DNA from 2 places in the Massilia sp. TWR1-2-2 genome. Region 2 is predicted to be linked to the other one. Evidence: predicted binding sites of a transcription regulator. Region 2 holds the regulator's gene; the other holds the start of a gene.
What was found. Region 2 encodes HrcA, which represses chaperone genes, less so after heat shock. Its sites were predicted from a motif close to TTAGCACTCNNNNNNNNNGAGTGCTAA; they were not measured.
Positions count from the first base shown of each region.

Region 1: rpoH (RNA polymerase sigma factor RpoH) is a predicted target of HrcA. The motif match lies at 3,041-3,067, and genes of this name have one in related genera.

Region 1 is NZ_JAFCWM010000003.1:109,042-114,934, reverse strand. It holds gene ACP7DD_RS04055 (ABC transporter ATP-binding protein) at 1-778, shown strand, start outside; gene ACP7DD_RS04050 (hypothetical protein) at 775-1,500, shown strand; gene ACP7DD_RS04045 (hypothetical protein) at 1,508-1,918, opposite strand; gene rpoH (RNA polymerase sigma factor RpoH) at 2,016-2,915, opposite strand; gene ftsX (permease-like cell division protein FtsX) at 3,296-4,216, opposite strand; gene ACP7DD_RS04030 (cell division ATP-binding protein FtsE) at 4,213-4,872, opposite strand; gene ftsY (signal recognition particle-docking protein FtsY) at 4,879-5,893, opposite strand, start outside.
Region 2 is NZ_JAFCWM010000011.1:151,927-157,819, reverse strand. It holds gene ACP7DD_RS12780 (hypothetical protein) at 1-136, opposite strand, end outside; gene ACP7DD_RS12775 (hypothetical protein) at 165-749, opposite strand; gene ACP7DD_RS12770 (HAD family hydrolase) at 1,015-1,740, shown strand; gene hrcA (heat-inducible transcriptional repressor HrcA) at 1,812-2,837, shown strand; gene fur (ferric iron uptake transcriptional regulator) at 2,910-3,338, opposite strand; gene bamE (outer membrane protein assembly factor BamE domain-containing protein) at 3,438-4,019, shown strand; gene dapB (4-hydroxy-tetrahydrodipicolinate reductase) at 4,033-4,842, shown strand; gene ACP7DD_RS12745 (barstar family protein) at 4,853-5,179, shown strand; gene ACP7DD_RS12740 (hypothetical protein) at 5,187-5,582, opposite strand; gene leuS (leucine--tRNA ligase) at 5,724-5,893, shown strand, end outside.

The sequences.
Region 1 (5,893 bases), on a different contig from region 2:
CGGGCTGCTGGGACGCAAGGGCGCCGGCAAGTCCACTTTGCTCGACTGCATCCTGGGGCTGCAGGAAACCGACGGCGGCGCCGTCACCGTGTTCGGCGAGCCGGTCGCCAACCTGTCGGCGCAGGCGCGGGCGAAACTGGCCTACGTGCCGCACACCTGCGACCTGTTCGACTGGCTCTCGCCGCTGCAGATGCTCGACTACTTCAAGACGCTGTACCCGCACTGGAACGGCGCCAAGGTCGAGGGTCTGCTGGCGCGCTGGGGCTTCGACAAGATCATGCGCAAGCGGCCGATCAGCCAGCTCTCGGCCGTCGAGAAGCAGCGCCTGTCGATCGTACGCGCGCTGGCGCATGACCCGCAGCTGCTGGTGCTCGACGAACCGATGTCGGCCCTCGAGCCGGCCGCGCGGCGCGACTTCCTGCGCGAGCTGTTCGACGGCTTTATCGAGCGCGGCACCACCATCGTGTTCTCGACCCATGTGCTGTCCGATCTCGAGCGGGTGGCGTCGGAAGTGGCGTTCCTGAAGAGCGGCAAGATTGCCCTGCAAGGCGGGCTGGACGAATTGCTGCAAAGCGCGCGCCGCGTCACCGGGCCGGGCCGCCTGCTGGACCGCTTCGCCGTCAGCGGCGAGCTGCGCCGCTCCAAGGATCTCGACGGCATCACGCAGATCGTCACCAGCGCGGCCAGCGGCGAGCTGCTGGCGCTGGCCGAACGCGAGCCGGCCATCCGCATCGAGCACCTGACGCTGGCCGATCTGTTTGTCGAGGTGACGCAGTGAGCGCGCCGGTACACCGCGAAATCCGCATCGACGGCCAGCGCCGCCAGCCGCCGTTCACCCGCGTGCTTGGTCCCGCCGCCTTCAGCGGCGCGCGCACCTGGCTGGCGGTGCTGGTGGTGGTATGCGTGGCGATCCGCGTGCTGATCGAAGTGCAGGGCCTCGGCACCGCCCACGCACGGCTGACGATGACGCGCGCGCTGGTGTTGAGCACAGTGTTGTTCGGCCTGGCGATGATGACTTTCATCGAAGCGGCGCGCTGCTATGGCCGCACCGCCGAGCAGCGCCTGGTGCGCCTGTCGCCGGCGGCGCCGATGGCGCGCGAGCTCAACCGCGCGCTGGCGCGATACCTGCTCGCCCGATTTTGCGCGATGTGGGCGTTCGCTAGCGTGGTCACGCTGGCGATGCTGTGGGTGCTGGGCGCGACCGGCGGCGAAGTGCTGCGCGCGCTGGCCGTGTGCGGCGCCGCGCTGGTGCTGGCCGGCGTGCTGCTGCGCGACTATGCGCGCGGCGTCGTGGCCGACCGATTGCAGCCGGTGCTGCTCGCCGTTGGCGCCGGCGCGGCCTTGTTCCTGGTGCCGGCGGCGGTGCGCGGCAAGTTCGACGGCCAGGTATGGGCCTGGTGTGCGCTGGCCGGCACGATCGCCATCACGCTGTTCGTCTGGCGCCGCTGGCGCTGCATGGTGCAGGCGCCGCCGGCATTCCCCGCGGGAAGCAAGCGCTGACACGTTGCTATTGCGACTTGTGCCCGATGGCCACTTCCAGCACGACGGCATGTTCGGCCAGCGGCCGCTGCTTCACGCCGGCAAACGAAATGCCGAAGCGCAGGTCCGGCAGCGTCGTGGAAACGTACTGCTCGCCCTCGTAATCGAGCGCAAATTTCTCCGCGCCTGCCTTGCTGGTGAGCGTGAAGTTGTAGCTGACCTTGCCGGCCCAGATGCACATTGCGCCGGTCGGGCAGCGGCTGTCGGCGAAGCTGTCGTAGCGCACCGCCACGCCGGGCGCCAGCGTCACGGCCTGGCGTTCGGCCAGCGGAAAGCTGCCGCCACGCAGCGGCTGGTCGAGCGGCGTGCCGGCGCAGCCAGCCAGGCTGTAGAGCACCGACACGCACAGCAATCTGGCCCACAGGGCGATTCGTTTCATCGTGTATTCCGCATGGACAATGCCAGCATGGTAACGCACTTCGACATGAAAAAAGGCGCCCTGTAACAGGCGCCTTCTTGTGCTGGCATGCAGCCGGTTAGATGAATGCGCTCAGCGCGCCTTTCATCTTCTTCAGCGCGGCCGACTCGATCTGGCGAATGCGCTCGGCCGACACGCCGAACTCTTCAGCGAGCGTATGCAGCGTGGCGCCCGAGCCGTCGTCGTTGGCCAGCCAGCGTGCTTCGACGATCCGGCGCGAACGCGGGTCGAGCTTGCCGAGCGCGGTGTCCAGGCCCTCCGATTGCAGGCGCGTGACTTGCTCCGCTTCCAGCACCTTGGTCGGCTCCGACAGGTCCGACGACAGGTAGGCGATCGGCGAGAACTTGTCGTCCTCATCATCGGTCGGCGATTCGAGCGCGATGTCGCGGCCCGACAGGCGCGTTTCCATCTCGATCACTTCTTCGCGCTTGACGTCGAGCAGCTTGGCCAGCGCGTCGATCTGGGTCGGGGTCATCGCGTCCAGGCCAACCTTGTTGCTGCGCAGGTTGAAGAACAGCTTGCGCTGTGCCTTGGTCGTGGCAACCTTGACCAGGCGCCAGTTTTTCAGGATGTACTCGTGCATCTCGGCCTTGATCCAGTGCATCGCGTACGACACCAGCCGTACGCCCTGGTTCGGGTCGAAGCGCTTGACTGCTTTCATCAGGCCGATATTGCCTTCCTGGATCAGGTCGGCGTGCGGCAGGCCATAGCCGAGGTAGCCGCGGGCGATCGACACCACCAGGCGCAGGTGCGACAGCACCAGCTCCTGCGCGGCGCCGAGGTCGTTCTGTTCCTGCAGCCGCTTGGCCAGCGAAATCTCTTCCTCGTGCGTCAGCATCGGCAGGCGGTTCACCGCCGAGATATAGGCGTCGATATTGCCAAGGTTACCCGTGAAGCCCAGGCCCAAAGCGCGATTGGCGGTTGGTACCAATGCGGATTGTGCGGTCATCGTCGTCATGTAGTTGCCTCGTCATGTAGTAGTGCCGGATCGTCGGCCTGGAGGAGAAATTCCCCGGCGCGGTCACAGCGTTTGTTCCCTGGTGCCGACGGTGGTGATTGTGTTTCCCCGTCAGCAAACATAGTTTAGCACTCTCTTAGATAGAGTGCCAATCGCCAGGAACTATGATCCTGATAGGCGATTAAATTGCTTGTAAGTATCTAATTGCGGCGTTAACACTGTAGAGCACGGGCATCGTCCTCTACTGAACTGGATCGAACCAAACGTGTTGTTCTTGGGAAAGGTCGCGGTTGTGGCGCCGATCAAGTATACGATAGACGCCGCAGGGGAGGCGCCCGGTACGAGAACGCACCCTGCTCAACAACCTGACCCCAGCGTTGTTAGTGCAGGCGCGCCAGGTGGCGCTGCACCGACAGCACGGCGCCGACCAGGCCGAGGCCGGCGCTGACGGCCAGCAGGGCGGCGATCGCCGCCGGCGCCAAGGGCGTCAGCTGGAATTGGCTGGCGTACAGCCGCGCGAATTCGGCGATCGCCGTGTTCAGCGGCAGCAGCGCCAGCGCCACCGCGCCCAGCGCCACGGCGCCGGCGCACAGGCCCAGCAGGGCGCCGGTGTAATAGAACGGCCGGTGAATGAACAGGTCGGTCGCGCCGATCAGCTTGGAAACGGCTATCTCGTCGCGCTGGGTCAGCACCTGCAGGCGGATCGTGTTGAACACCACCGCGATCACCACCATGCCGAGCGTCAGCGCCAGCAGCAGCAGCACCAGCCGCAGCACGCCGAGCAGGGCGGCCAGGCGCCGCACCCAGGCCGAATCGACCTGCACCGTTTCGACGCCAGGCAGCGCCCGCAGCTGGTCGGCCAACGCGTCGACATTGCTCGCTTCGGCGGCGCTATTGAAACCGCCCAGCGTCATGACGTAGCTGTCGGGCAGCGGATTTTCGCCCAGCGTGCCAAGCACGTCGGACAGGCCGCTCTTGGCCTTCAGCGTCTCCAGCGCCTGTTCGCGCGGCACGAACACGATCTTCGCGTTGTGGTCCTTGAGCACCGCGCGCAGCGACGGCGCCAGCGCCTGCGCCTGCTCGCGGGTGGTGCCGGCGTCGACGAACAGGCTGATTTCCGGATCGACCGACAGCTGCTCCGACATCGGCCGCACATTGTCGAGCAGCGTGATGCCGGCAAACGGCAGCGCCAGCGCGATCGCCACCACCACCACGTTGAACAGGAAGCTGCCAGGCGACTTGCCGAGGTTGCCCAGCGCCGCCATCATGGCGAAACGGTGTTGCCGCAGCCAGCTCTTCATGATTGCTCCTGCACCAGCTGGCCATGGTCGAGATGGATCACGCGCGCCGCGCCGTCCAGTACATATTCGTCATGGGTGGAAATCATGCACGTCACGCCGACCGCGTGGAACGCGCGCAGGGCGTCGAGCACCTTGTCGGCGCTGGCCCGGTCGAGGTTGGCGGTGGGCTCGTCGGCCAGGATGATCTGCGGCCGGTTGACGATGGCGCGCGCGATCGACACGCGCTGCTGCTCGCCGCCGGACAACTCGAGCGGCAGCGCCTTGGCGCGCTCGAGCAGGCCGACCTTGTCGAGCGCGGCGCGGGCGCGCTGCTCGGCCTGCGCCTTCGAGGCGCCGGTCACCAACAAAGGCAGCATGGTGTTGGCCAGGATGTTGCGGTCGTTCAGCAGTTTCTGCTGCTGCAAGATCAGGCCGAGGTTGCGCCGCAAGAAGGGGGTGCCTTCCTTGCGCAGCTTGCCGATGTCCTGGCCGTTGACCAGTACCGAGCCCGACGTCGGCCGCTCGATGGCGGCAATCATCTTCAGCAGGGTCGACTTGCCGGCGCCGGACGGACCGGCCAGGTAGACCAGTTCGCCCTTGGCAATGTCGAGCGACACTTCGCGCAAGGCGATGGCGTGGGCGGAATACTGTTTTGAGACAGAACGAAATTCGATCATGTGGTCCTATCCGAGCAGCGCTTCGACGAATTCGTCGGCGTTAAATGGCTGCAGGTCTTCGATTTTCTCGCCGATGCCGATGAAATACACCGGTACCGGGCGGGTGCGCGCGATCGCCGCCAGCACGCCGCCCTTGGCGGTGCCGTCAAGCTTGGTGATGACGAGGCCGGTCAGGCCGAGCGCGTCGTCGAAAGCCTTCACTTGCGCCAGCGCGTTCTGGCCGGTATTGCCGTCGATCACCAGCAGCAGCTCGTGCGGTGCGCCGTCCATGCCCTTGCCGATGACGCGCTTGATTTTTTTCAGTTCTTCCATCAGGTGCAGCTGGGTCGGCAGGCGGCCGGCGGTGTCGACCATGACCACATCCATGCCGCGCGCCTTGCCCGAGTGCACGGCGTCGAACGCGACCGCGGCGGGGTCGCCCGATTCCTGCGAGATGACGGTGACGTTATTGCGCTGGCCCCACACCATCAGTTGCTCGCGGGCGGCGGCGCGGAAGGTATCGCCGGCGGCCAGCAGCACCGACTGGTCGTACTGTTGCATGTGCTTGGCCAGCTTGCCGATGGTGGTGGTCTTGCCGGCGCCGTTCACGCCCGCGATCATCATCACCAGCGGCGCGTGGCGGCCCAGTTCGAGCGGCTTTTCGAGCGGGCGCAGCAGGTCCGTCATCAGCACCTTCAGCGCGCGCTTGACGGCGGCGGCGTCGAGCAGCTTGTCTTCCTTGACCTTGCGGCGCAGGCCGTCGAGCAGGAACAGGGTCGCGTCCATGCCGGCGTCGGCCATCAGCAGCGCCGATTCGAGTTCCTCGTACAGGTCTTCGTCGATGCGGGCGCCGACGAACAGCAAACTGAGGTTCGACGACGTCTTCGACAGGCCGGCCTTCAGGCGCGCCATCCACGACGATTTGCGCTCGGCTTCGCTGCCGCCGAGGCGCTCGGCGGTCTCGACGATCAGCGGCGCCGGCGCCGGCACAGGCAGCCGATCCGGCCGCGCTGGCGCGCGCGGCGGCGCAATGAAAGTCGAC
Region 2 (5,893 bases):
TGCTCAGCACCAGGCCTTCATAGACCAGGCCGTTGATGGTGCCGGTGATCGGGAAGGTCGCTTTGCCGCCGCCGCAAGCGGCCAGGCTCAGCGCGAGCGCCAGCACGATGGCCGGGCGCAGGAAAGATTTGGTCATGTGTTCTCCAGAAAGTAGATGGCGCGGGTCAGCTGCAGATGACCTGGATGTTCTTGATATCGGTCTTGCCGACCGTGCCGACACCGTCGACGATGCGGCAGGTGCGCGAAACGGGCTGGGTCAGGATCGTCACGCCGTACGGCGAACCCTCGGCGACCTTGGTCAGGCTGAAGCTGGTCGCGCCGGCCTTGACTTCGATGCGGTTGGCGCCGTTGACCAGCACCAGGCCGTTGCTGTCGAGACCGCTGACGGTGCCGCCCAGTTCATGGGTGTTGGTGATACAGTTCACAACGACCGTACTGATGCTGAACGAGCCGGTCGCGCCCTTGCCATTGGCGACCGAGCAGACGGCGTTGTCGGGCGAGGCAGAAATGTCGACGTCGAAATTCTCGTCATTGCTCAGCAGCTTGGCGAAGACGAAACCCACCTGCCCCCCCTGTACCGGTTCGACCGCAACTTTGTCGCCGTTGCCCTTGTTGATCAGCACCAGGCCGGTCTTGCTCAGGCCGATGACGGCGCCACCGAGCTGCAGGTTGCCGTCGTTGCCGCCGCCGGCGCCAACGCTCAGTGCGCACGCGAGCGCCACGCTCGAACGCAGGGTCAATCTTTTCATGTGTTCTCCAAAAACAAACAGGGGTAGAGCGGGGGAGGGCTGACGCCGCGCCGCGGGACAGACGGTTTGGCCGTCATTTTAGAGCATTTGGCAAGCTGGAGCGTCTTTCCTCTTGTATCGCGGTGTAACCGGCGTGCAGCACCGGGGTCAGTGCCGCACCGGGGTCAGTGCCGACATTCGGACACGGGTTCATCTGTCGGGCGCCGATTTGCACTTCGCCGCCCGACTCGTTATGCTGGCATCGCCTCCACTTCCGTTTGCCGCAATGACCGCTACTACAAGCACCCAACGTCCCGCCTGGCCGAAGGCGGTCCTGTTCGACCTCGACGACACCTTGTGGCCGATCGCACCCGTCATTGCCCAGGCCGAGCGGTCGCTGCATGCCTGGCTGCAGCAGCACGCGCCGCGCGTGGCGGCCGGCTTTTCGATCGACGCGCTGCGCCAGGCGCGCCAGCGCTTGCTCGAGCGCCGGCCCGAGTTTCACCTCGACCTCGGGGCGCTGCGCCGCGCCGGCCTGCGCGAGGCATTCGCCGATGCCGGCGAGGACAGCACCAAGGTCGAGCACGCGATGGCGCATTTCTTCGCCGCCCGCAACGCCGTCGCGCTGTACGACGACGTGCTGCCCGGCCTCGAGAAGCTCAGCGAGCTGGTGCTGGTCGGCTCGATCTCGAACGGCAACGCCGACTTGCGCGCGATCGGCATGTCGCATCACTTCAAGGTGTCGGTCGCGGCGCACCAGCTCGGCTGCGCCAAACCGGACGCCGCCATTTTCCTGGCCGCCTGCGAACAGCTCGGCGTGGCCCCGCACGAGGCCGTGTATGTCGGCGACGACGTGCTGCTCGATGTGCGCGGCGCCCAGCAGGCCGGCCTGCGCGCGGTGTGGCTGAACCGCACCGGCAGCAGCCGACACCTCGAGCACGGCGTGGTGCCCGACGCCATCTGCGCCGATTTCGGCGAGTTGCTCGACTGGCTGGAGCGCCGCCACGGCTAGTGCCGGGAACTGCACAGCGGCGCCGCGAACGTGCATAATAAGGGTGTCCGTCTTCGCGCCCCCATACAATCATGCAACTCGATACCCGCGCACAAACTTTGCTCAAGGCTCTCGTCGAGCGCTACATCGCCGACGGCCAGCCGGTCGGCTCGCGCGCGCTGTCGAAGATTTCCGGGCTCGACCTGTCGCCGGCGACGATTCGCAACATCATGGCCGACCTCGAGGAAATGGGCTACGTCGCCAGTCCGCACACGTCGGCCGGCCGCATCCCGACCCCGCGCGGCTACCGCATCTTCGTCGACACGCTGCTGACGGTGCAGCACATCGACGAGCACGCCGTCGAGTCGCGCATGCGCATGCCCAACCAGCAGCCGCAAAAGATCATCTCGAACGCCGCGCAGATGCTGTCGTCGCTGTCGCAGTTCGCCGGCGTGGTGCTGAGCCCGCGGCGCGAGTCGGTGTTCCAGCAGATCGAGTTCTTGCGCCTGTCCGAAAAGCGCATCCTGCTCGTCATCGTCGACCCGCGCGGCGACGTCCAGAACCGCCTGCTGCTGACCGACGCCGACTACACCCCGAGCCAGCTGATCGCCTCGGCCAACTACATCAACCAGAATTACGGCGGGCTCTCGTTCGACCAGGTGCGCCTGCGCGTGACGGACGAACTCAAGCAGCTGAGCGACGACATGAGCCGCCTGATGCAGGCCGCGGTCGAAGCGGGCAGCGAGGCGATGACCGACCATTCGACCGACATGGTCATCTCGGGCGAACGCAACCTGCTCAGCGTGTCGGACCTGTCCTCGAACATGGCGTCGCTGCGCCAGATGTTCGACATGTTCGAGCAAAAGACCGGGCTGATGCAGCTGCTCGACGTGTCGAGCAAGGCCACCGGCGTGCAGATTTTCATCGGCGGCGAATCGAACCTGGTGCCGATGGACGAAATGAGCGTGGTGACGGCGCCGTACGAAGTGAACGGCAAGATTGTCGGCACGCTCGGCGTGATCGGCCCGACCCGCATGGCGTACGAGCGCGTGATCCCGATCGTCGACATCACCGCCAAGCTGCTGTCGAACGCGCTGAGCCACGGCGGTCAGGTCTGATATTCGGACATTGCGGCTCGTTGAAATGTTCGAACGTCCCGCCAACGCGAGGGACTGGCCCCAGCTTTTTGCTTAATGCCGGTGCGGGCAGGCCGGCTTGATGCAGTTGCCGTAAATGGCCAGCGCATGCTCGGCGATGTTGAAGCCGCGCTCAGCGGCAACCTTGTGCTGGCGCGACTCGATTTCCTCGTCAAAGAACTCTTCCACCCGCCCGCAGTCGAGGCACACCAGGTGGTCGTGGTGCGAACCGGCATTCAGTTCAAAGATCGCCTTGCCCGTCTCAAAATGGTTGCGGTTGAGCAGGCCGGCCTGTTCGAACTGGGTCAGCACGCGGTACACGGTGGCCAGGCCGACGTCCATGTTTTCGGTCAGCAGGATCTTGTAGACGTCTTCCGCAGTGAGATGGCGTACTTCGCTGTTCTGAAAAATCTCGAGAATTTTCAGGCGAGGAAGGGTCGCTTTCAGGCCGCTGGCCTTGAGATCGCTTGGATTGTTACTCATGTTTGTTGCTCGTATATTGGCATAGTGCTTTATGATATAGCGTTTTGGAGCTAGCGCTCAAACGTTTTGAGGTCACTTATGCGCGTCAAGAATGCTTTTTTGCACAGTTTTTACTCCCGGACACCACTGCTGGCAGTTGCCGTCTGCGCCGCGCTGACCTTGTCGGGCTGCGCATCGTGGCGCAATGCGCTGTCGCCTTCGGCGTCGCAGCCGGTCACGCCGGCGCAAGCTGCCGCCGACGCCGACCAGTCCGCGGCATCGGCCAACGCCGGCGCCCAGACCACCAGCGCGACGTCGCTGCAAAAATTCCTGTGGATATTCAAGCCGTACCGCCCTGACATTCAACAAGGCAACTTCGTCTCGCAGGAAATGCTGGCCCAGTTGAAAGTGGGCCAGACCCGCGAGCAGGTCAAGTTTATCCTCGGTACGCCGCTGCTGACGGACGTGTTCCACACCGATCGCTGGGATTTTCCGTTCTACCTGGCGCGCGGCAATGGGGAGCTGACCAAGGCGCGCGTGACCATCTACTTCAAGGACGACAAGGTCGAGCGTTTCGACGGCGGCAACCTGCCGACCGAGCGCGAGTACATCGCCCGCATCGCCGGCCCTGCCAAGGCCGCGGCGAAAGAGGCACCGAAGAAGGAAGAGGCAGGTTCGGCCTCCATCCAGATCAGAAAATAAGCGGCCAGCGACCATGACTTCACTGAACATTGCGGTGGCAGGCGCCAGCGGGCGCATGGGCAAGATGCTGATCGAGGCGATCGCCAGGGCGCCCGACGCCGAACTGACCGGCGCGCTCGACGTGGCCGGCTCGCCGGCGATCGGCACGGACGCCGCCGCCTTCCTCGGCCAGCCGGCGTCGGTGGCCATCGCCGCCGACCTGGCCACCGCGCTCGCCGGCGCGCGCTGCCTGATCGACTTCACCCGCCCGGAAGGCACGCTCAGGCACCTGGCCTATTGCGCCGAGCACGGCATCGCGATGGTCATCGGCACCACCGGCTTCGACGATGCCGGCAAGGCCGCCATCCGCGCCGCCGCCGCCAAGACCGCGATCGTGTTTGCGCCGAACATGAGTGTCGGCGTCAACGTCACCCTGAAGCTGCTGGAAATGGCGGCAAAGAGTTTCGCTGAAGGGTACGATATCGAGATCATCGAGGCGCACCACCGCCACAAGGTCGATGCGCCGTCCGGCACCGCGCTGAAGATGGGCGAAGTCATCGCCGACGCGCTCGGACGCGACCTCAAGCAGTGCGCCGTGTACGGGCGCGAAGGCGTCACCGGCGAGCGCGACCCGTCCACCATCGGCTTTGCCACCATCCGCGGCGGCGACATCGTCGGCGACCACACGGTGCTGTTTGCCGGCGACGGCGAGCGCATCGAGATCAGCCACAAGTCGGGCAGCCGCGTCACCTACGCCCACGGCGCCTTGCGTGCGGCGCGCTTCCTGGCCGACAAGCAAACCGGCCTGTACGACATGCAGGACGTGCTGGCGCTGGGGCGCTGAGGAGAAAACGATGGCTACTGCAGAACTGAACGGCGCCGTCATCGACGGCTGGGACAGCTTCCACGCGGAATCGCGCAAGACGTTCGGCTTTCCTGAGTCGTACGGCAACACCATCGATTCATGGGTCGATTGCCTCAGCTACCTGCGCGACGCCGACGGCATGAGCAAGTTCCGCCTGAAGCCCAACGAGGTGCTGGAAATCGTCATCAACGACGCCGCCGCCATGCGCGAGAAGGCGCCCGACCTGCTCGAAGAGTTGACCTTCTGCGTCGCCGGCATCAATGAGCGCTATGAGGATTACGGCGAGAAGCCCGCGCTGGCGCTGGTTCTGCGCTGACCGATCGCTAGGGGAAGTAGATCTTGACGATGACGGCAATGAGCATTGCCGTATTTGTCGCACACATCCATCGAAGCAGTTTTAGTTCACCACGTACCCGTGCTATTTCAAGATCCATCCTTGCCTCCAACGCGTCGATCCGTGCGTTGATCCTTGCTTCGAAGGCGTCCATCCGGCCTGTCATCTTCGCCTCGAAGGCATCCATTCGGCCGGTCATCCTCGTTTCGAACGCCTCCATCCTTGTCGTGAGCTGCTCGCCAAGCGAATTCAAATCGGCACGTGAAGCGGCGCAATTAGCCAACGCCTCGGAGAGCAACTTGGCATGCGTTTCAGCTTGAGTTTGCGAAACGCCGACAGCCTGAAGCTGGTGCGAATAATTGATAGCGTTGAATTGGTTGTCCATACTTATTAGACCAAAATGACGCGTTATGGTTCAGACGCAGAGGCTCTGTATTCGCCCTCGGCTCATCCCCGCCACCGCCGGAAATAGCATGAACCAGTATAATGTTCGGTTCAACTCCACTTTCCTGGCCTTTTGATCATCATGCAAGATAAATATAGTCCCGCCGACGTCGAACAAGCCGCCCAATCGCACTGGAAGGCGATCGATGCCTACAAGGCGGTAGAAAACGACCCGCGTTTCCCGAAAGGCAAGTACTACGCTTGCTCGATGCTGCCTTACCCGTCGGGCAAGCTGCACATGGGACACGTGCG